DNA from 3 places in the Bradyrhizobium xenonodulans genome. Region 1 is predicted to be linked to each of the others. Evidence: riboswitches for the same ligand, from Rfam matches in the RefSeq annotation. Region 1 holds a riboswitch; each other region holds the start of a gene.

Region 1 (6,775 bases):
GATGGCCGCGGGCAGGAACGCCATGAGGTCGATGACGCCGAGCGCCGAGAAGACATAGCCGAGCCGGTCGGCCAGCGCAGAGCCCGTGCGCGGGGTGTGCCCCGCCACCGTCCAGAGCCGCGCCGCATATTCCAGCGCGAACACGATCACGGACAGGATGGTGATGCCTGCGAACAGCGTGCCGTACCGATCGTCCAGCTCCGGCACCGAGGCCAAAATCATCGCGGCGACATTGAGCACGATGACGCCGATGATGAGCTGGATGAAGCGCGACCCGATGGAATAGGCCAGCGGATCGTGCTCCAGCAATTCGTAGAGGCGATCCCTCAAATTGGGATCGGCTGAGCCACGTCCTCGCGGAACGGGGCGCATGGGCGTTTACGCAGCCCCCATCGCTTTTTCGATCGCCGCGAGGGCCTCGGGTGCCTTGGCACCGTCGGGGCCGCCGGCCTGCGCCATGTCGGGCCGGCCGCCGCCGCCCTTGCCGCCGAGCGCTTCGGAGGCGACGCGGACGAGATTCACGGCGTTGAAGCGCGCGGTCAGGTCGGCGGTGACGCCGACCACAACGCCGGCCTTGCCGTCCTCGGTGACGCCGACGATGGCGACCACGCCGGAGCCGATCTGCTTCTTGCCGTCGTCGGCAAGGCTCTTGAGATCCTTCATCTCGATGCCCTCGACCGCGCGCGCCATGAGCTTGACGCCGCCGGCCTCGCGCACGCTCGCCGCTGCGCCATCGCCGCTCGACGCGCCGCCGCCCATTGCGAGCTTCTTGCGGGCGTCGGACAATTCGCGCTCGAGCTTCTTGCGCTCGTCCATCAGCGCGGTGATGCGCGCCGGGACGTCGTCGATCGAGGTGCGCAGTTCGTTCGCCGCGGTCTTCGCCAGTGCCATGGTCTCGTTGGCGTGCCGGCGCGCATAGTTGCCGGTCAGTGCCTCGATGCGGCGCACGCCGGAGGCGACCGCGCTCTCGCCGGTCAGCGTGATCAGGCCGATATCGCCGGTGCGCCGCACATGGGTGCCGCCGCACAGTTCGACCGACCAGCCGAGCGCGTTGGCGCCGCGCTCGCGCGCGGTCCTGCCCATCGAGACGACGCGGACCTCGTCGCCGTATTTCTCGCCGAACAGGGCGCGCGCGCCGGCCTCGCGGGCCTCGTCGACGCCCATGACGCGCGTGGTGACCTCGTCGTTCTCCAGCACCACGTCGTTGGCGATGTCCTCGACGCGGGCAAGCTCCTCCACCGTGATCGGCTTCGGATGCACGAAGTCGAAGCGCAGCCGATCCGGCGCGACCATCGAGCCGCGCTGGGCGATGTGGTCGCCGAGCACCTGGCGCAGCGCTTCATGAATGAGATGCGTCGCCGAGTGATGCGCGCGGATCGAGGAGCGCCTGGAATGATCGACCTCGAGCTGGAGCGCAGTGCCCACCTTCAGCTCGCCGCTCTCGACCGTGCCGACGTGAACGAAGAAATCGCCGAGCTTCTTCTGCGTGTCGGTGACGCGGAATTTTAGGCCGCCCTCGCCCGTGAGCACGCCGGTGTCGCCGACCTGGCCGCCGGACTCCGCATAGAACGGCGTCTGGTTCAGCACGATTGCGCCGGTTTCGCCGGCCTTGAGGCTGGCGGCTTCAGCGCCGTCCTTCACCAGCGCGGACACCACGCCTTCGGCGCTCTCGGTCTCGTAGCCCAGGAATTCGGTGGCCCCGAGCTTCTCGCGCAGCGGGAACCAGATCGCTTCGCTGGCCGCTTCGCCCGAGCCCTTCCACGACTCGCGCGCCTTGGCCTTTTGCCGCTCCATCGCGTCGGTGAAGGCGGACTGGTCGACGCCGATGCCGCGCGACTTCAGCGCGTCCTGCGTCAGGTCCAGCGGGAAGCCGTAGGTGTCATACAGCGTGAAGGCGACGTCGCCGTCGAACATGTCGCCCTTCTTCAGGGACGCGCTCTTCTCGTCGAGAATGGCAAGGCCACGCACCAGCGTCTTGCGGAAGCGGGTCTCTTCCAGCCGCAGCGTTTCCTCGATCAGCTTTTCCGCGCGCATCAGCTCGGGATAGGCCTGGCCCATCTCGCGCACCAGCGCCCAGACCAGGCGATGCATCAGCGGCTCTTTCGCACCGAGCAGCTGCGCATGGCGCATCGCGCGGCGCATGATCCGGCGCAGCACATAGCCGCGGCCCTCGTTGGAGGGCAGCACGCCGTCGGAGACCAGGAAGGCCGAGGAGCGCAAATGGTCGGCGATGACGCGGAACGAGGCCACGGTCTGCTCGTTCGGCCCGCTGCCGAGCGCGGACGCCGTCGCGTCGATCAGGTGACGGAACAGGTCGGTCTCGAACACGCTGTCGACGCCCTGCATGATGGAGGCCATGCGCTCGAGGCCCATGCCGGTGTCGATCGAGGGACGCGGCAGATCCACGCGCTCCTCCTTCGTCACCTGCTCGTATTGCATGAACACGAGATTCCAGAATTCGAGGAAGCGGTCGCCGTCCTCTTCCGGCGAGCCCGGAGGCCCGCCCCAGATGTGCTCGCCGCGATCGATGAAGATCTCAGAGCACGGCCCGCACGGGCCGGTGTCGCCCATCGCCCAGAAATTGTCCGAGGTCGGAATCCGGATGATGCGGTCGTCGGAGAAGCCGGCGATCTTCTTCCACAGGCCAGCGGCCTCGTCGTCGGTGTGGTAGACGGTGACGAGCAGCTTGTCCTTCTTCAGCCCGAACTCGCGGGTGATCAACGTCCAGGCGAGCTCGATCGCGCGCTCCTTGAAATAGTCGCCGAACGAGAAGTTGCCGAGCATCTCGAAGAAGGTGAGATGGCGCGCGGTGTAGCCGACATTGTCGAGGTCGTTGTGCTTGCCGCCGGCGCGCACGCACTTCTGCGACGTGGTGGCGCGCTGATAGGGCCGCTTCTCGACGCCGGTGAAGACGTTCTTGAACTGCACCATGCCGGCATTGGTGAACATCAACGTCGGATCGTTGCGCGGCACCAATGGCGAGGACGACACGATCTCGTGGCCGTTCTCGGCAAAGAAGTTCAGAAAGGTCGACCTGATCTCGTTGACGCCGCTCATGTTCATCCAATCGGGTGTGCTTGGACCCGCTTCCCAGCCATCCAAACCGCACGTCTGGGCTGATATCTGCGGGCCAAAGCGCTTTTAGACAAGGCCAGCTTCGCTGTCCAGAAACTGTGCAGACGGATCAGTGGGTTGCCGCAGGCGCGCAGGTCCCGTTGCAATCCCGTTGAAAGCCGCTGATGCCGCGTTGACAGGCTTGGCTACCCTGTGGTCTGTACCCATCTGTATCGTACGGCCACGTCGGGAGAGACCGGCACTGGTGCCGGCGCCGAAGGAGCAACCGCCCCGGAAACTCTCAGGCAAAAGGACCGCGTGGCTTTGACGACATCTGGAAAGAGGCGCCGACGGGCAAAGACCCTTTAAGGGGTTGGTCCGGACAGCGCCCGCCGACGGGATAATACTCTCAGGCACAGCGACAGATGGGGCTTCGACTGGTGTCCTCAGGGAATCGTCCCCGGGGAACCGCCGAGGGCCCCGTAATGTCAGTGCGTGACGACAAAGACTCCCTGAAACGTACCCCCCTTTACGACCTTCATGTGTCGCTCGGCGGCAAGATGGTGCCGTTCGCGGGCTATGACATGCCCGTGCAGTACCCCGCGGGCGTGCTGAAGGAACACCTTCATACCCGCAGCTCCGCCGGCCTGTTCGACGTCTCCCACATGGGCCAGCTCGCGCTCCGGCCGAAGTCGGGCAAAGTCGAGGACGCCGCCCGCGCGCTGGAACGGCTGGTGCCGCAGGACATCGTGGCGATCGCGCCGGGCCGGCAGCGCTACGCCCAGTTCACCAATACGGATGGCGGCATTCTCGACGATCTGATGGTCGCCAATTTCGGCGACCATTTGTTCCTGGTCGTCAACGCCGCCTGCAAGGCCGAGGACGAGGCGCATCTGCGCGCGAATCTCTCGGACGACTGCGTGATCGATTCGCTGGAAGGCCGCGCGTTGATCGCGTTGCAGGGCCCGAAGGCCGAGGCCGCGCTGGCGAAATTATGTGCAGAGGTCCCCTCCATGACCTTCATGGATGCCGGTCCGCACAAGGTGGCCGGCCTCGCCTGTTTCGTCTCGCGCTCCGGCTACACCGGCGAGGACGGTTTTGAGATTTCGGTCCCTGCTGGCGATGCCGAGCGTCTCGCCAAGACGCTGCTCGAAAACCCCGACGTGATGCCGATCGGCCTTGGCGCCCGCGACAGCCTGCGGCTGGAAGCCGGGCTCTGCCTCTACGGCCACGACATCGACACCGCGACCACGCCGGTCGAAGCCGCGCTGGAATGGTCGGTGCAGAAGAGCCGTCGCAGCGGCGGCGCGCGCGCCGGCGGCTTCCCCGGCGCTGAAAAGATCCTCGCTCATTTCGACAACGGCGCATCCCGCCGCCGCGTCGGCCTGCGCGCCGAGGGCCGTGCCCCGGTGCGCGAGGGCGCGCTGCTGTTTGCGGACGCGACGTCGAGCGAGCCGATCGGAAAGGTCACGTCGGGCGGCTTCGGCCCGAGCCTGAATGCGCCGGTCGCGATGGGCTATGTGCCCGTGACCCAGAGCGCGCTCGGCACGCAAATCTTCGCCGAGGTGCGCGGCCAACGGCTGCCGCTCACCGTCGCCGCCATGCCCTTCGTGAAAAACACCTACAAACGCTGAGGACAAGACAATGACCACGACGCTGTACACCTCCGACCATGAATGGCTCGCCATCGACGGCGACGTCGCCACCGTCGGGATCACCGACTACGCCCAGTCCCAGCTCGGCGACGTCGTGTTCGTCGAACTGCCCAAGGTCGGCCGCGCGCTGAAGAAGGCGGAAGCCGCAGCCGTCGTCGAGTCCGTGAAGGCCGCTTCCGACGTCTACGCGCCCATCTCGGGCGAAGTGCTCGAAACCAATGCCGAACTCGCCGGCGAGCCCGCGCTGGTCAACTCGGACGCGCAAGGCAAGGCGTGGTTCTTCAAGATCAAGATTGCCGACAAGAGCGAACTCGGCGGCCTCATGGATGAGGCCGCGTACAAGGCACATACGGCGTGAGATGACGAGAACTCCAACCTCATTCTCAGTGTCATCACCCGCGCAGGCGGGTGATCCAGTACGCCGCTGCTTCTCGGTTAAATCACGAACGCCTGCGTCTACTGGATGCCCCGCCTTCGCGGGGCATGACAGCGGAGTGATGAGGCCAGCCGCCACCACATCATTGCCCGCCGGAGTGCGCAATTGCGCACTAGGCGGGCGATGACAGCAACTCCTAAGCGAGGACCCATGATGACCGCGCACCGCAAATCCAACGGCGACACCGCCACCTTCGCTCGCCGCCACATCGGCCCCTCCGCCCGCGATGTCACCGCCATGCTCGAAACCGTCGGCGCCAAGAGCGTCGATGCGCTGATGGCGGAGACGCTGCCGGCCTCGATCCGGCAGGCCGCGCCGCTCGATCTCGGCAAGCCGCTGAGCGAGACCGAGGCGATCACGCATATGGCCGAGCTTGCACGGCAGAACCAGGTCTTCACCTCGCTGATCGGCCAAGGCTATTCCGGCACGATTTTGCCCGCGGTGATCCAGCGCAACATCCTTGAGAATCCGGCCTGGTACACGGCCTACACGCCCTATCAGCCCGAGATCAGCCAGGGCCGGCTGGAAGCGCTGCTCAACTTCCAGACCATGATCTGCGATCTCACCGGGCTCGACGTCGCCAACGCCTCGCTGCTCGATGAAGCCACCGCGGCGGCCGAAGCCATGGCGCTCGCGGAGCGGCACTCGCGGGTCGAAGCAAAGGCCTTCTTCGTCGACAAGGACGTGCATCCGCAGACGCTGGCTGTGATGCGCACCCGCGCCGAGCCGCTCGGCTGGACCCTGGTCGTCGGCGATCCCCTCACCGATCTCGCGAAGGATGACGTGCTCGGCGCGCTGCTGCAATATCCGGGCTCATCCGGCGCAGTGCGCGACCTCAGGCCCGCGATCGCGGCGCTGAAGGCCAAGGGCGCGCTCGCGATCGTGGCCGCCGATCTCTTGGCACTGACATTGCTCGCCTCTCCCGGCGAGCTCGGCGCCGACATCGCGATCGGATCGGCGCAGCGCTTTGGCGTGCCGATGGGTTATGGCGGACCGCACGCGGCCTATATGGCGGTGCGCGATGCGCTGAAGCGCTCGCTGCCCGGCCGCATCGTCGGCCTCTCCGTGGACTCGCGCGGAATGCCCGCCTACCGTCTCGCGCTGCAGACCCGCGAGCAGCACATCCGCCGCGAGAAGGCGACCTCCAACATCTGCACCGCGCAGGTGCTGCTCGCCGTGATCGCCTCGATGTACGCGGTCTATCACGGCCCCGAGGGCCTCGCGCAGATCGCACGCAACGTGCATCGCCGCGCCGCCGTGCTCGCGAGCGGCCTGCGCAAGCTGGGCTTTGCGCCTGACAGCGACAACTTCTTCGACACGCTCAGCGTCGATGCAGGTGGCAAGCGCGCCCAGATCATCGCGCGCGCGGCTGCCGAGACAATCAATCTCGGCATCGGTGACACGAACTTGCGCATCGCGCTCGACGAGACCACCACGCCCGCGACGGTCGAGGCGGTCTGGCGCGCCTTCGGCGGCACGCTCGCCTATGCCGAGATCGACGCTTCGACGCGCGAGGCGCTGCCGGAGGACTTGAAGCGCAAGACCGCTTTCCTCACCCATCCCGTCTTCCACGCGCACCGCTCGGAGACCGAGATGCTGCGCTACATGCGCAAGCTCTCGGATCGCGACC
Region 2 (6,775 bases), 1.7 Mb from region 1:
CATCTGCTCTTCGCCTGAGAATTTCTCGTACACAGCGGGGTTCGTGGTCCCCTCGCAACCGCTCATCCGTCACCGCCATGCAATGACCATCGTCACTGCCGACGGCCGCTCGGCATTATTCGGCGTCGATATGGAGGCGTCGACGATCAAGCGTCGCCAGCCGGACGTGCCGACGCGCATTTGGGCGGAATTCTCGGACGATCCCATGCTTGTGCTCGCCGACCAGCTCGCGGGGCTCGGACTTGCTCAGGCTCGCATTGGACTCGAAATGGATTACCTGCCGGCAGGTGATTTTGCCCGTTTGCTCGCGGCCATGCCGGCCGCGAAGTTCGAGCGCGCCGAGCCGATCCTGGCCCGGCTCCGTCAGATCAAGACTTCGGAGGAGATTGCGCTCTTGCGCAGGCTTTCCCGCATTGCCGACCAGGCCATTACCGACACACTAGCCGTGGTCGACGAGGGCAATTCCGAAATGGACATCGCCGGGCACTTGACGCGCAATGTCTATACTCTGGGCGCCGATCACTTCAAGCTGATGATCGTGGCGACCGGCGAGCGCAGCGTCTTGCCGAACGTCGGCCCGTCGGAGCGCATCTTGAAGCGTGGGGACGTCTGCCGCGTGGAGATTTTCTCGGTCATCGACGGTTATCAGGCCGGCGTTTGCCGCACGGCGATCGTCGGCGAGGCGCCGCCCATGGCCGAGAAGATCTGGGCGCATCTGGTCGAATGCAAATACGAGATCATGGAGAAGGTGAAGCCGGGTGCGAGCTGTCGCAGCATCTACGATGCGTTCATTACGAAGCTCGCCAAGCTCGGTCTGCCGCCGATCTCGTTCGTGGGTCACGGCATCGGCCTGCACCTGCACGAAGATCCCTATCTCGGACTGACGCCGGTGCTAGGCAAGCCGGGCAACGACGCGCCGCTCGAGGAGAACATGGTGCTCGGTTTCGAACCGCTTTGTTACGACACCGGCCATGGCTTCGGCATGCAGAACAAGGATATGCTGCTGGTGACCGCCAATGGGTCGGAACTGCTTTCCGACTACGCCGACACCGACCGGCTGATTCCCGTGGGTACGGCCAAGAGGAGCGGGGCTGTGCGCAGGGCTGCCGTCGCTTGACGGTGGCTCCAAGGGGACGAGCTGTTTCGCTCGTTTGAAGATCGCTCGACATCGCCCGGCGTCCCGGCGCGGTGCGCCGGCGGGGCGATCGTGATGGCAGAGTAGTGGGTGAAGAGGCATGCGCACGCTGATCAAGGACTTGAACTTTGCTTTTACGGTCGACGAGAACGACACGGTTGTGCGCAACGCGAGCCTCGTCGTCGAAGACGACCGTATCGCGGATATCGGTCAAGCCGATGACGTGGCCGCGCGGCAAAAGAAGGTCGGTTTCGACAAGGTGATCGATGGCAAGATGCTCGGTGTCTGCCCGGGCTTCGTCGACAGCCACGTTCATCTTTCGGAGACGCTGTCGCGCGCGGTCTTTCCGGATAATCTCAATACCCGCGCCTGGGTGTTCCACTGGGCTAAGCCGTTTTACGCTCACATCACCGAAGAAGACGAATATTGGGGCGCGCTGTTGGGCATCACTGAGATGCTGCGCTGTGGCACCACTTGTTTTCTTGACATGGGCTCGCAATACGATCCCGGCATCGTCATTCGCGCGATGGAAAAGGTCGGCATTCGCGGCATCACCGGGCGGCACGCGGCCGACAATCCTCCGCCTGAGCTCCCCCGCGGCTGGACCAAGGAAATGGTGGATCATCATTTCTTCCCGAACGCCCAAGCGGCACTCAAGGTGCTCGAGGATTGTGTCGTCCGCTACAACGGAGCCCTCGACGGCCGTGCACGTTGCTGGGTCAATATCGAGGGCAAGGAGCCGTGTAGCCTCGAACTCCACGTTGGAGCGGTGAAATTGGCCGAGAGGCTTGGCGTCGGCACCACCTACCATCTCGCGACCTCGATCGAGGAGGCAAAGGTCTGCGAGAGGAAATATGGCTGCTGGCCCATCACCCGCATCGATCGGGCCGGGGGCATCGGAAAGAACCTGGTGATCGCCCACGGCGCGGCCGTTTCCGACGAAGAGGTCCGTCTTCTCGCCGAACGTGGCGCCAGCGTCGCCTTCTGCCCATGCTCGTCATTCAAGCTGGGGAAGGGAGCAACCGCGATCGGAAAATATCCAGAGATGGTGAAGGCCGGTGTTAAAGTCGGCCTCGGCACCGATGGCGTGTCGGCCGCCGGCAACATGAACCTCATGCGGCAAATGCTGCTCGTCGCCGGCATGTTCAAGGACGCCCGCCTGCAACCGGACATCTTCACCGCACGACAAGCACTGCGCGCCGCGACCATCGAAGGTGCAAAGGCGTTGATGTGGGACGACGAGATCGGTTCGCTGGAAATCGGCAAGAAGGCCGATTTCGTCCTCTTCGACCTGGACCACGTCGAATGGACGCCGTTCTACGACCCACTGCAGGCTCTGGTATTCTCCGCATCGACCGCTTCGATCGTGCAAACCTGGGTTGACGGGAAGCCGTCATATGTCGACGGCAAGGTGCAGGGAGTCGACGAGGCGCAGATTCGGCGCAAAGCCCGGCAACTCGCCGCGGCGGCGGTAGAGCGCGCTGGTCTGCATGACGAAGCGGTCGAGACGACCACGACTCTTTACGACGTTGGCAATTGACAGGCCGACTCCAATTGCGGAGGCGCAAGAGAGAAGAACCTATCGCGTTCAATAGGCTGCATGGGAGAGATCGGTCGCCGTCGTGACGGTGTTGACCGGCGCCGAAGGAGCAACCCCCAGGAAACTCTCAGGCAAAAGTGACCGTGCAGCTGAACGATCTGGAGAGTGGCACTTCGAGTGCCCACCGAAGGGGACCGCCGCGACGGCTGAGCCGTCGCGGTTAATCTCTCAGGTACAGCGACAGATTGGGGACAAGCCGCGGGCTTCGGTCCGCTTCCCAACTTTGATCGCGGAGAGCGAAATGCCACATGTTGTCGTCATCGGCGCCGGTATCACCGGCGTGACCACCGCCTACGCCCTTCTCAATCGCGGCTATTCCGTTACGGTGATCGAGCGTCAGCGCTACGCGGGCATGGAAACATCGTTCGCCAATGGTGGCCAACTTTCCGCGAGCAATGCGGAGGTCTGGAACAGCTGGTCGACGATCATCAAGGGAATGAAGTGGATGTTGAGGCGCGATGCACCGCTCCTCATGAATCCAGCGCCGACCTGGCACAAATATGCCTGGTTTGGCGAATTTATTTTCAACATCAAGAACTATCGCGACAACACGGTTGAGACGACACGGCTCGCCATCGCCGCACGCAAGCATCTCTTCGCCATCGCCGAGCGCGAGAGCATCGATTTCGATTACGAACGTCGCGGCATCCTCCACTTCTACCGGGACAAGCAGAGTTTCCAGCACGCGCTGAAGGTCAATGCCATTCTGGTGGAGGGAGGGCTTGACCGTCATCCGGTGACGGCCTCAGAGGTGAAGTCGATCGAGCCGACGCTGCATGGCGACTTCTTCGGAGGCTTCTATACCCCGTCGGATTCCACCGGCGACATCCACAAGTTCGTCCGCGGTCTCGCCAGGGCCTGCGAGAGGCGGGGCGTGCGCTTCGTGTTTGACGCCACCGTGAGGCAGATCGCTCGGGACGAAACTTTCCGCGTCCAGTACTCGCGTGACGAGCCTTCAGGCGGGGCTCATGTCGAAGAGATCGATGCCGACAATGTCGTCATATGCGCCGGTTCCGCAAGCCGCGACCTCGCGGCGATGCTCGGCGACCGGCTGAACATCTACCCTGTAAAAGGCTATTCGATCACCGTGCACCTCGACGACGAGCGGAGCCAGAGAGCGGCGCCTTGGGTCAGCCTGCTCGATGATGGCGCCAAGATCGTGACCAGCCGATTGGGCGCCACGCGCTTTCGCGTCGCCGGAACGGCGGAGTTCAACGGCATGAACCGCGACATCCGCCAGGATCGCATCAAGCCGCTGGTTGACTGGACGCGAGCACTGTTCCCCTCTGTCGACACCAACCGTGTCGTGCCCTGGGCCGGGTTACGTCCGATGATGCCGAACATGATGCCGCGGGTCGGTCGAGGCAGGATGCCGGGCGTCTTCTACAACACCGGCCACGGCCATCTCGGGTGGACGCTTTCGGCCGCAACCGCAGAGATGGTCGCCGATTGCCTTGCTGGCGAATTTGGACCCGGCATCACGGAACCGTTCCGGGTGCTCGCGGATCCAGTGATATGAACGGCTCCAGCCCCGAAACAGCCGACTTGCGCCGCCGAACCCTCGGTCATGGTTCGGCGTCACGCTCCAGAAGTGCCTTTCGATGAGGCAGCGGGTTGGCAATTCTCAAGCTTGACAATCATAACTGTGATCATAAGCTGTGATCAAAGTTTGCCTCTCAAGAGGCGCGACTTACGCTTCGATCTGCGGAGGACAGAATGAAGGTTGCCGTACTTGGAGGAGGGGCGGGGGGCACGGCCTCGGTCGCAGAATTGGTTCTGGCGGGCCACTCCGTTCATTTCTGGGCGCGTTCGGCCGAGACGCTCGAGCCGCACATCAAGCTCGGCGGCGTTGCATTCGACGGCAAGCTCGGCGAGGGAGTTGCAAAGCCTACCCTGATTTCGACAGATCTCAAGTCGGCCATCTCCGGAGTCGAAGTGGCAGTCGTGGTCCTGCCGACTTTCTCGCACTCGGCCATCGCCAACGCACTCGCCGCGGCCGGTTGGCCGTCGAACAAACCTGTCGTGCTTAATCCCGGCCACACCGGAGGCGCACTGGAATTCGCCGAGGCCTATTCCCGCACCGGGCGGTCAGTGCCTCCGGTGGTTGAGTTCTCGACCCTTACATACGTCGCGCGCAAATATCGTCCTGACGGCGTCACCATTAGCGGTCGGGCGAAGCAACTGAAGGCTGCCGCTCTCAGGGGAGGAGCGGAGGCGCTGGAGATTGCTGCAAAATTGTATCCGGGTGTCACGCCCGTTCGGGACGTCATCGCCTCCGACCTCTCCAACGTGAACATGGTCCTGCATCCCCCTGGCGCGGTGCTGGCAGCCGCCTGGGTCGAGGCGACCGGCGGCAGCTTCACTTTCTATGTCGACGCCATGACGCCCGGGGTCGCCCGGGTCATGCGGCAATTGGACGACGAGCGCTTGGCGGTCGCTCGGGCGTTCGGGCATGAATTGCCGAACTTGATTGAAGAGATGAAGCTGCTCGGCACGGTGGAGGCTGACGTGGTTGACGTTACCGATTACCGCGCGGCAATCGCGGGCGGCGAGGCCAATCGCCGTATCAAGGGACCGGATTCGCTCGAATATCGCTACTACAAGGAGGATTTCGGTCACGGCTTGCTCCCCTTCCTGGAGTTTGCGCGGATCGCCGACGTCAACGTGCCCGTCGCGACGTCGCTCTATCGCCTTGCGCAGGCCGCCGTCGGAACCGACTATCGGATCGGCGGGCGGACTGCAGATGCAATGGGCATCGCCGGCATGTCCAGGGATCAGCTCATTGAGAAGGTAAGGGCCCCATGAGTTGGCAGAATACAGTCGTCGCGATCGTAGCCGGTGACGCACGCGAACAGGAGATCGCTCGCTGTGCCGTGCGGGCTGGAGCCGCGGTTCGAGCCTACGGCTTTCCCTGGCCTGATGGGGGCATCGAAGGCGTCTATCATGCTGTGGACGCGGCTGATGCATTGAAGGGGGCCGACATCGCGCTGTTTCCGATTCCAGGCATCAGCGCGGAGGGCGCGCTCTTCGCGCCCAAGTGTCCGCAAAAGATCGTTCCGACACGCGAGATGTTGGCCGGCATGAGGCGGCCCGGCAACATCATCCTCGGTTGGGCCGACGACAATCTGAGGGCCCATTGCAAGGCGCTCGGCATCGCGCTGCACGAGTACGAATGGGACGTCGACCTCATGCTGTTGCGCGGGCCGGCGATCGTCGAGGGCGTATTGAAGGTGATCATCGAAAACACGCAGATCACCATCCACAAGTCCAACATCTGCCTGGTTGGTCAAGGTACCATCGGCTCGCTTCTGACGAAGACGTTGGTCGGCCTCGGGGCTCATGTCCACGTCGCGGCGCGCAATCCGGTTCAGCGCGCCGCCGCCTACGCGACAGGCGCGGAGACGCTAACGCTCGAACAATTGCCGGCAGTTCTTCATCGCATGGACATCGTTATCGGCAGCGTTCCAAAACGACTGCTCGAGCGCGACCAGCTGGCTTTGCTGCCCAAACACGCGCTGCTGGTCGACGTCGCAGCGCCTCCCGGAACGATCGACCGCGACGCGGCCGCTGAACTTGGACTGAAGGCCGTCTGGGCGCGCGGCATGGGCGCCCGTGCACCGATCACCGTCGGCCGCAGCCAGTGGACAGGCATCAGCCGACGCATCGAGGAAATACTGGAGCAAAGACAATGAAGGCGGATCTGGTCATAAAGAACGCGCGAGTGGTTCGCCACGACGGAGAATTCCACGGCGGCGTTGCGGTGAAGGACGGCAAGATCGTCCTGACCGGGGCTGACGAAGTCCTTCCCGAAGCCAAGCGCACCATCGACGCCGAAGGGCGGGTGTTGATGCCGGGCTTGATCGACCCGCACTGCCATCTGGGCGTGAAGTTTCCCTTTGCCGAGGATATGCGGACCGAGACAGCCGCCGCGGCCTCCGGCGGCGTGACCACCGCGCTTCTCTATATCCGTAATCTGAAGGAGTCCTATCTGCCGTTCTACGCGGAGCGCAAAGCGATTGGCGAGGAAAACTCGGTGATCG
Region 3 (6,775 bases), 1.7 Mb from region 1:
GAGCGACTTTACTTCATTTGCGACCACCGCGAAGCCGCTACCAGCCTCTCCAGCGCGCGCGGCCTCTATGGTGGCGTTGAGAGCCAGAAGATCGGTCTGACCGGCGATATTGGTGATCAATTTCACCACATCCCCGATCTTCTGGGCCGCGGCCGACAACCCATGCACGACTTCATTCGTGCGTTTGGCTTCATCGACGGCCTGTGAAGCAATCGTGGTCGATTGATCCACCTGGCGACCGATCTCATGAACCGACGCGGAAAGCTGCTCCGTTGCGGCGGCGACTGTCTGCACATTGGCCGAGGTTTGCTCTGCGGCAGCAGCGACCGTCGTCGCCTGTTCGCTCGCCTCTTCCGACGAAGCCGACATTCGCTGCGACGTGACGTGCATTTCGCGCGCTGCCTTGGCAAGCGTATCGAGCGATCTCCTGACCTCGGTTTCGAATTCATCGGCCATCCTGGTGATGAACTGCCTCTTTTCAACTTCGCTCTGCTGCCTCAGCTCGTCCTGAGCGTGACGCAAACGAACGGTCTCGGTCATGCCCTCCTTGAAGACCTGGACGGATCTGGCCATTGCGCCGATTTCGTCCTTTCTGTCCTGAGCGGGGATTGTCACCTCGGTTCCCCCGCTCGAGAGCTTGAGCATCGCCGTTGTCATTGCCGCGATGGGGTTGGCCACGTTGCGGCTGATCAGGAGAGATACTCCGGCCACGAGCAAGAGGATGAAGAAGACGATCCCTCCCAGGCGGCGCGCTTCGGTCCAGAAGATTTGGTCGATATCGTCGATATAGAGGGCGCTGGTCAGAACCCACCCGTATATCGGGACTTCAGTGGCATAGGTCAGGGTTTGCACCGGGTCGCTACCGCCGGGGCGCGGGAAGCTGAACGTAACGAAGCCGCCGCCACGAGCGGCGACCGCGACCGCTTCACGAAAGAAGTAGACGCCGTTTGCGTCTTTCGTTTGCGTCATATCCTTGCCCTCGACGGCTTGCTTGGGATGCACCTCGAGGATTCCCTGTTTGGTCGCGGCGTAGAAGGCGTTGTCCTTGTCGAAACGCAGCATGCGAAGCAGCGTTCTCGACCGTTCACGCGCTTCCAATTCTGACAGGCCGGCTTTGCGCCCGGCTTGGTTGTCGGCTTCGATCGCGGTGCGGGCCAGCAGAACCAGTTCTTTCACCTTCGCCTTTCTATCTTCGAGCAAGGTGTCCTTCAGGGTTGATAGACCGATGCCGGCGGTGCCGACCATCCCGAGAATTGACAACAAGACGACGATCAAGAGCTTGGTGGAGATGCGGAGCGATCCGAACATGCAATCAGTGTCCCGCGTTGGCAGAGTTGCGAGCCCGAGCGTTCACTTGGCGTGAGCTATTTCTTCAGGAGATCGTTGGTGTAGAAATCTGTAACCGGCTTGCTGACATCGACGCTCTCGGTTGCGGCGATCAGTTTCAACGCATCCGATATGGTCTTGTCGCTGATCCAGCCAGCCGGCCGGCTCTTCTCGAAATTCAGGGTGGCTGACGTGGCGACGATTTGCGCCTTGATCAACTCATCCGAAGGAGCTGCGCTCCAAGCGCCTTTCAGCGCCGCCGTCGCTGCCGCCGGCTCTGACCTTGTCAGCTCGATTGCCTCCTCGGTCGCTGCGAGGAAGCGCCTGAGCGGTTCGGATTTTTCGGCGATTCCCTTGTCGCTCACGACGACGGCCAGCCCAGGCACGGCGAGGCCGAACTTCGGCATGTCCAGCACAGGGAATTTTGTGCCGCTTCGCTCCTCGATGAGGGGCAGATCAACGTTGGTATAGACGCTGATGAGATCGACGCGCTTTTGCATGAATTGCGGAAATTTCACCTGCGGATCGACTTGAACCTTGTTGATCTTGTCGCAGTTGATCTTGTTGATCGCGCAGAAGACTTCCAGATAGGTCGTGGCCGGGTCTCCGACGGAGATCGCAAGCGATTTGCCTTCCATCTGCACGGGTGTCGTCACGGCCTTGTCGGGCCACGAAATGAGGGCGAAGGGGGCTCGCTCCTGATATATCGCCGCAAGTTTGACCGGCATTCCTTTTCCGATTGCCGAGATCGCGAATATGGCCGGGACGATCACGACGTCTTCGTTGCCGCGTACAAGACCTCCGAGAGCTGCCTGTGCACCGGCGCCTTCTCCGAGAACGACTTCGATTCCCTTCTTTTCGTAGAGGCCCCTCGCTTTACCCAGGTAGAGGAAGCCATACTCCCCCTTCAGCTTCCAGCTGAACCTGACGTTCACGGTGTCCAGGGCCTGCACTGTCGTTGTCCAGAACGAGGCGGCAATCGAGACCGCAACAACCCCAAGAACCTGACGCATCTTCGACATAAGTCCCTCCTCTTCGGTTCTGTGGGCAATTTGTCCGTCGCAGAAACGGTCCCCTTGGCCGTACTTTGATCTCGTATTGTGATCACAATTCGGTTAATGTCAAGCGACTTGCTCGTCGGGAGAACCACAAAACACCCGGGCCGGCAGATGCGCATCGGGTACACTCGCCAGGGAAGGGAGCGAAGAGCTTCCTACGCACCGTGGAAACTTCGAAGAGAATACCCATGCGATTCCGGCACCTCGACATGAATCTGCTCGTCGCGTTGGACGCCATCTTGACCCAGCAGAACATATCGCGGGCGGCCGAGCGATTGTTGCTGAGCCAATCAGCGACCAGCGGAATCCTATCCAGGCTACGAGAGCATTTCGAGGACGAATTGCTGGTTCGTAATGGCCGCCGGATGGTTCTCACACCTCTGGCAGAGGAACTGGCGGGTCCGCTCCGCGCCATCCTGACCGAAACGGAAAAGCTTTTGGCCATACGCAGCTCTTTTGACCCGGCGACGTCCGAGCGAAATTTTACAATCGCCTGCTCGGATTACGTCTGGGCAACTCTCATCGTCGATATCCTTGCCGCGTTGCGTGCCGTCGCCCCCTCGGTGAATATATTCTACCAGGGTCCAAGCACCCGCTTCTTTCGCACCGAAATCGATTTCCTGATCGTCCCGGATCGATTCATGCTGGAAGATTGTCCGTTCGCTTCCCTCCCCTCGATCAGCTACGAATGTATCGTATGGAAGGAAAACGAGAGTGTCGGAGATAGCTTGACGCTCGAGCAGTTTCTCGAGATGCGTCATGCGCAGGCCTATAGCGAACGAGCAACGTTCATTGAGACTTGGTTCTTCAAGCAATTTGGCCGCGCGCCGCAGGCCGGGATAACGGCACCAAGTTTCACCCTGCTTCCGCAAGCCGTTATCGGGACTCAATTCCTCGCGCTCATTCCCGCAGATCTGGCAGATCGGGCCGCGACGACTCTCCCGATCAGAAGGGTCGAAGCGCCCATATCCCTCCCCCTCATGACCGACGTTCTTCAGTGGCGCATCTCACATGAGCGAGATCCCGGGCTGCAATGGCTGCGAACTCTCATTCTCGACGTTGCCCATCGAAGAAGCAACTCTCGATAGATGATGAGTTCCCGGTTGCGAGGTGTAGACACAGGGGTCTCGGCCAAGCCGCCATTACGTCGAATGCGTCGCACGGCTACAGTTGAAGAACGAAACCTCTATGCGTCTCATCTTCAGCAATCGACCACATTGACTGCGAGGCCGCCCAAACTCGTCTCCTTGTACTTGGTTCGCATGTCCTCTCCGGTCTGACGCATCGTTTCAATTACGGCATCGAGGGACACGTGATGCCGGCCATCACCATGCAACGCGAGCATCGTTGCGTTGATCGCCTTGATCGCGCCCATTGTGTTGCGCTCAATGCACGGGATCTGCACGAGGCCGCCGATCGGGTCACATGTGAGACCGAGATTATGCTCCATGCCGATTTCGGCCGCGTTCTCGATCTGCCGATTCGTGCCGCCTAGGACGGCCACAAGTCCTGCAGCCGCCATGGAGCAAGCTACGCCAACCTCGCCTTGGCAACCCATTTCGGCGGCGGATATCGAAGCGTTTCGCTTGTAGAGCATACCGATCGCGGACGCGGTCAGGAGAAAAATGCGGGCTTTTGCCGGGCTTGGATCCGGGAAGAATATCTCGGAAAATTTCAGAACCGCGGGTATGACGCCGGCAGCTCCATTCGTCGGGGCGGTGACGACGCGTCCCCCGGCTGCGTTCTCTTCATTGACCGCGAGAGCAAAAAGGCTGACCCACTCCATCACGTGAAATGGGTGTGTCGCCCCCTTCGACGATGCCTTGAGCTTGCTGAACAGACCTGGCGCACGGCGCGGTACATTCAGGCCACCGGGCAGAACACCCCCGTTGACACACCCGCGCTCGATGCAGCGCATCATTGCGTCGCGAACGCTATCCAGGAATGCGCTGGTTTCAGTCTCTTCCCGATGCGACAGCTCGTTGGCAGCAACGATTTCAGCAACCGACAAGCCGGTGCTCTCACCTATCGCGAGAAGTTCACGCCCTGTCGTGAATGGGTACGGCTCACATCCAACGTTTCGAACGGCGGAGTTGCTCGGCTGATCGCCTTCGCACACGATCGCGCCGCCGCCAACGGAGTAATAGGTTTGGCGAAGCAGGACTCCCGTATCCGAATGTGCGGCGAATTTCATGCCATTTGAGTGCTCCGGCAGGAACTCCCCGGTGCAGAATGCCAGGTGCTTACTCTCATCGAAGCCAACCGCATGGCGACCGCCAAGCATGACCTCGGAACGCGATCGGATCAGCCCGGCGATGATGGGTATGGCCTCAGGATCAACGGATTCTGGCAGCCAGCCCGATAGTCCCAGCAGAATGGCAATATCGGTGCGGTGACCTTTGCCGGTCAGCGCCAGTGACCCGTAGAGCTCGACGACGACGGAGCGACAGCGCCACAGATCTTCGCCCAGGCATTCGATGAATCGATGGGCCGCGCGCATCGGTCCAACGGTATGCGAGCTGGACGGGCCGATCCCGATCGTAAAGAGATCGAGTACACTGATCGGACCGGCTGAACGCCCGGGCGGCAAACCTGCAGTGGTGACTTTGTCGACGGTCTTGGACATGGGCGCGCATCTCAATCCGTTGATTGATTTTCAAATGCGCCCCATCTGTCTATTTGCCTGAGAGTATTATCCCGTCGGCGGGTGCCAAGGCACCTCTTTCCAGATGTTATTCCCTCACCCGCGGTCCTTGTTGCCTGAGAGTTTCCGGGGCGGTTGCTCCTTCGGCGTCGGCCGGAGCCGAGCTCTTCCGCAAGCGACGTCTATGGGACTCGACCTCCTGAGTCACGACATCAAATTCGTGGCTGCACTCCTCAAGTATTCTACTAAGCGGCTTGGGTCAACAATGAAGCGAAGATGCGAAGTCTTGCTGTTGTGCGGTCGTTCACGGGGTTGACTTGCCGATGGAGGGATTTCGGTCGGGGCGCTTTGCATTGAGCCATTTGGTCTTGTCGGTCAATCCGGAGTGCACAGCCAGCGATGAGTTACTTCGCTGAGGACTTCGATTGAATGCTGCTCACAGTGCTGGCTCGCGATATCGAAGATTTCAAGCGAATCCACCGGACTGAACTCTCGTGCCTTGCGGTGTAGGTATAGGACGCGGCGTTGGCATGGGGCTAAACGTGGGTCGGCCGTGCGGCGCTGGAGATGGAGCGGGCTGCGGGCGGGCGGGATCGGGAGCCGGTATCGGGGACTCGGAGACTGGGCAGGCCGGAAACGCCATGCGCTGGGTGCGCATCGAAGAGGCGGACATTCTGCCAGAACAGGCTGTCGATCAGGCCCGGCATGCCGTCGGCGCTGTTGATCTTGCGCAGGACGGTCTCGCTCGTGTCGTGCTGCCGGTCCGCGATCTGCGTGCCGGCAGAGCGCGCGGATGCCGGGGTCGTCGCTCCGCATCGGCACCGGTGTCGGCTGCCCTGCCTCGATCACGGCGACGGCTTCCAGCACCGCTTGCACCGCATGCACGGTCACCTCGTTGCGGTAGATGCTGGATTTTGCTGCACGCCGCATCGGGAAGGTCCGGAATGCCCAGATTGGTCCGGCGTCGAACTCCCCATCCGCCTGAAACACCGTGACGCCCCGCTCTGCGACGCCCTCCAGAATGGCGCAGTCGAGAGCCGCCGGTCCACGATCGCGGGCGGCCCCGGATGGACGATCAGGCAACGGACGCTGCGCCAGACATCCTCCGGGACCGCCCGCTTGAGGAACGACGCGATGACGAGATCCGGCTGATGCAGCTTCACGCTTTCGCGTGTGGTGTCGGCATGGATGTCGAGCTCGACCGAAACCGCGAGGCCGCGCTCGCGGAGCTCGGCATGCAGCCGCTGCGTCAGGCTGTTGAAGGGATGCGACATGAGCAGAATGCGCATCTTGGGCCTCAACAGATCCGGGGCAGTTGCTCGCCCGACAACCAGTCGACGATCCGGCCACCGCCAAAGCTCGTCGTCATCTGCACGAAGTGATGATCATCCGGCACCGCTTCACCGATATCGGCGGCATCGCGACTGAGCGGATGCGCTCTCATGGCGGCCAGCACGGCTCCGGCGACATCAGGCGACACGATCGCGACCAGCTTCCCCTCATTGGCGACGTAGAGCGGATCGAGCCCGAGCAGCTCGCAGGCAGCCGCCACCCCCTGCTTGACCGGGATCGCCTCTTCCTGGAGGCTGAAGCCTAGTTCGGACTGCTGGGCAATTTCGTTCAATGTCGCCGCGAGGCCGCCGCGCGTGGGATCTCGCATCAGACGGATGCCGCAGCCGCCCGCCGCCACCATCCTGGCGACCAGATCATGCAGGGCGGCCGAATCCGAGACGATCTCCGTTTCAAA

What was found. A riboswitch is a leader RNA that binds a small molecule or an ion and turns the genes downstream of it on or off. The one in region 1 is predicted to bind glycine.
Region 2: another riboswitch for glycine. It lies ahead of I3J27_RS32630 (D-amino acid dehydrogenase); the one in region 1 lies ahead of gcvT (glycine cleavage system aminomethyltransferase GcvT).
Region 3: another riboswitch for glycine. It lies ahead of I3J27_RS32680 (L-serine ammonia-lyase); the one in region 1 lies ahead of gcvT (glycine cleavage system aminomethyltransferase GcvT).

The regions. Positions count from the first base shown of each region.
Region 1 covers NZ_CP089391.1:5,193,366-5,200,140, forward strand. Annotated here, with positions in the region: gene I3J27_RS24805 (cyclic nucleotide-gated ion channel) at 1-372, opposite strand, end outside; gene alaS (alanine--tRNA ligase) at 379-3,057, opposite strand; glycine riboswitch at 3,292-3,380, shown strand; gene gcvT (glycine cleavage system aminomethyltransferase GcvT) at 3,540-4,688, shown strand; gene gcvH (glycine cleavage system protein GcvH) at 4,699-5,067, shown strand; gene gcvP (aminomethyl-transferring glycine dehydrogenase) at 5,299-6,775, shown strand, end outside.
Region 2 covers NZ_CP089391.1:6,849,933-6,856,707, reverse strand. Annotated here, with positions in the region: gene I3J27_RS32640 (M24 family metallopeptidase) at 1-1,117, shown strand, start outside; gene I3J27_RS32635 (amidohydrolase family protein) at 1,236-2,675, shown strand; glycine riboswitch at 2,727-2,829, shown strand; gene I3J27_RS32630 (D-amino acid dehydrogenase) at 2,977-4,254, shown strand; gene I3J27_RS32625 (NAD/NADP octopine/nopaline dehydrogenase family protein) at 4,452-5,540, shown strand; gene I3J27_RS32620 (dipicolinate synthase subunit DpsA) at 5,537-6,427, shown strand; gene I3J27_RS32615 (dihydroorotase) at 6,424-6,775, shown strand, end outside.
Region 3 covers NZ_CP089391.1:6,861,370-6,868,144, forward strand. Annotated here, with positions in the region: gene I3J27_RS32665 (methyl-accepting chemotaxis protein) at 1-1,308, opposite strand, end outside; gene I3J27_RS32670 (ABC transporter substrate-binding protein) at 1,365-2,348, opposite strand; gene I3J27_RS32675 (LysR family transcriptional regulator) at 2,573-3,472, shown strand; gene I3J27_RS32680 (L-serine ammonia-lyase) at 3,586-5,010, opposite strand; glycine riboswitch at 5,122-5,210, opposite strand; gene I3J27_RS32685 (formyl transferase) at 5,916-6,317, opposite strand; gene hypE (hydrogenase expression/formation protein HypE) at 6,326-6,775, opposite strand, start outside.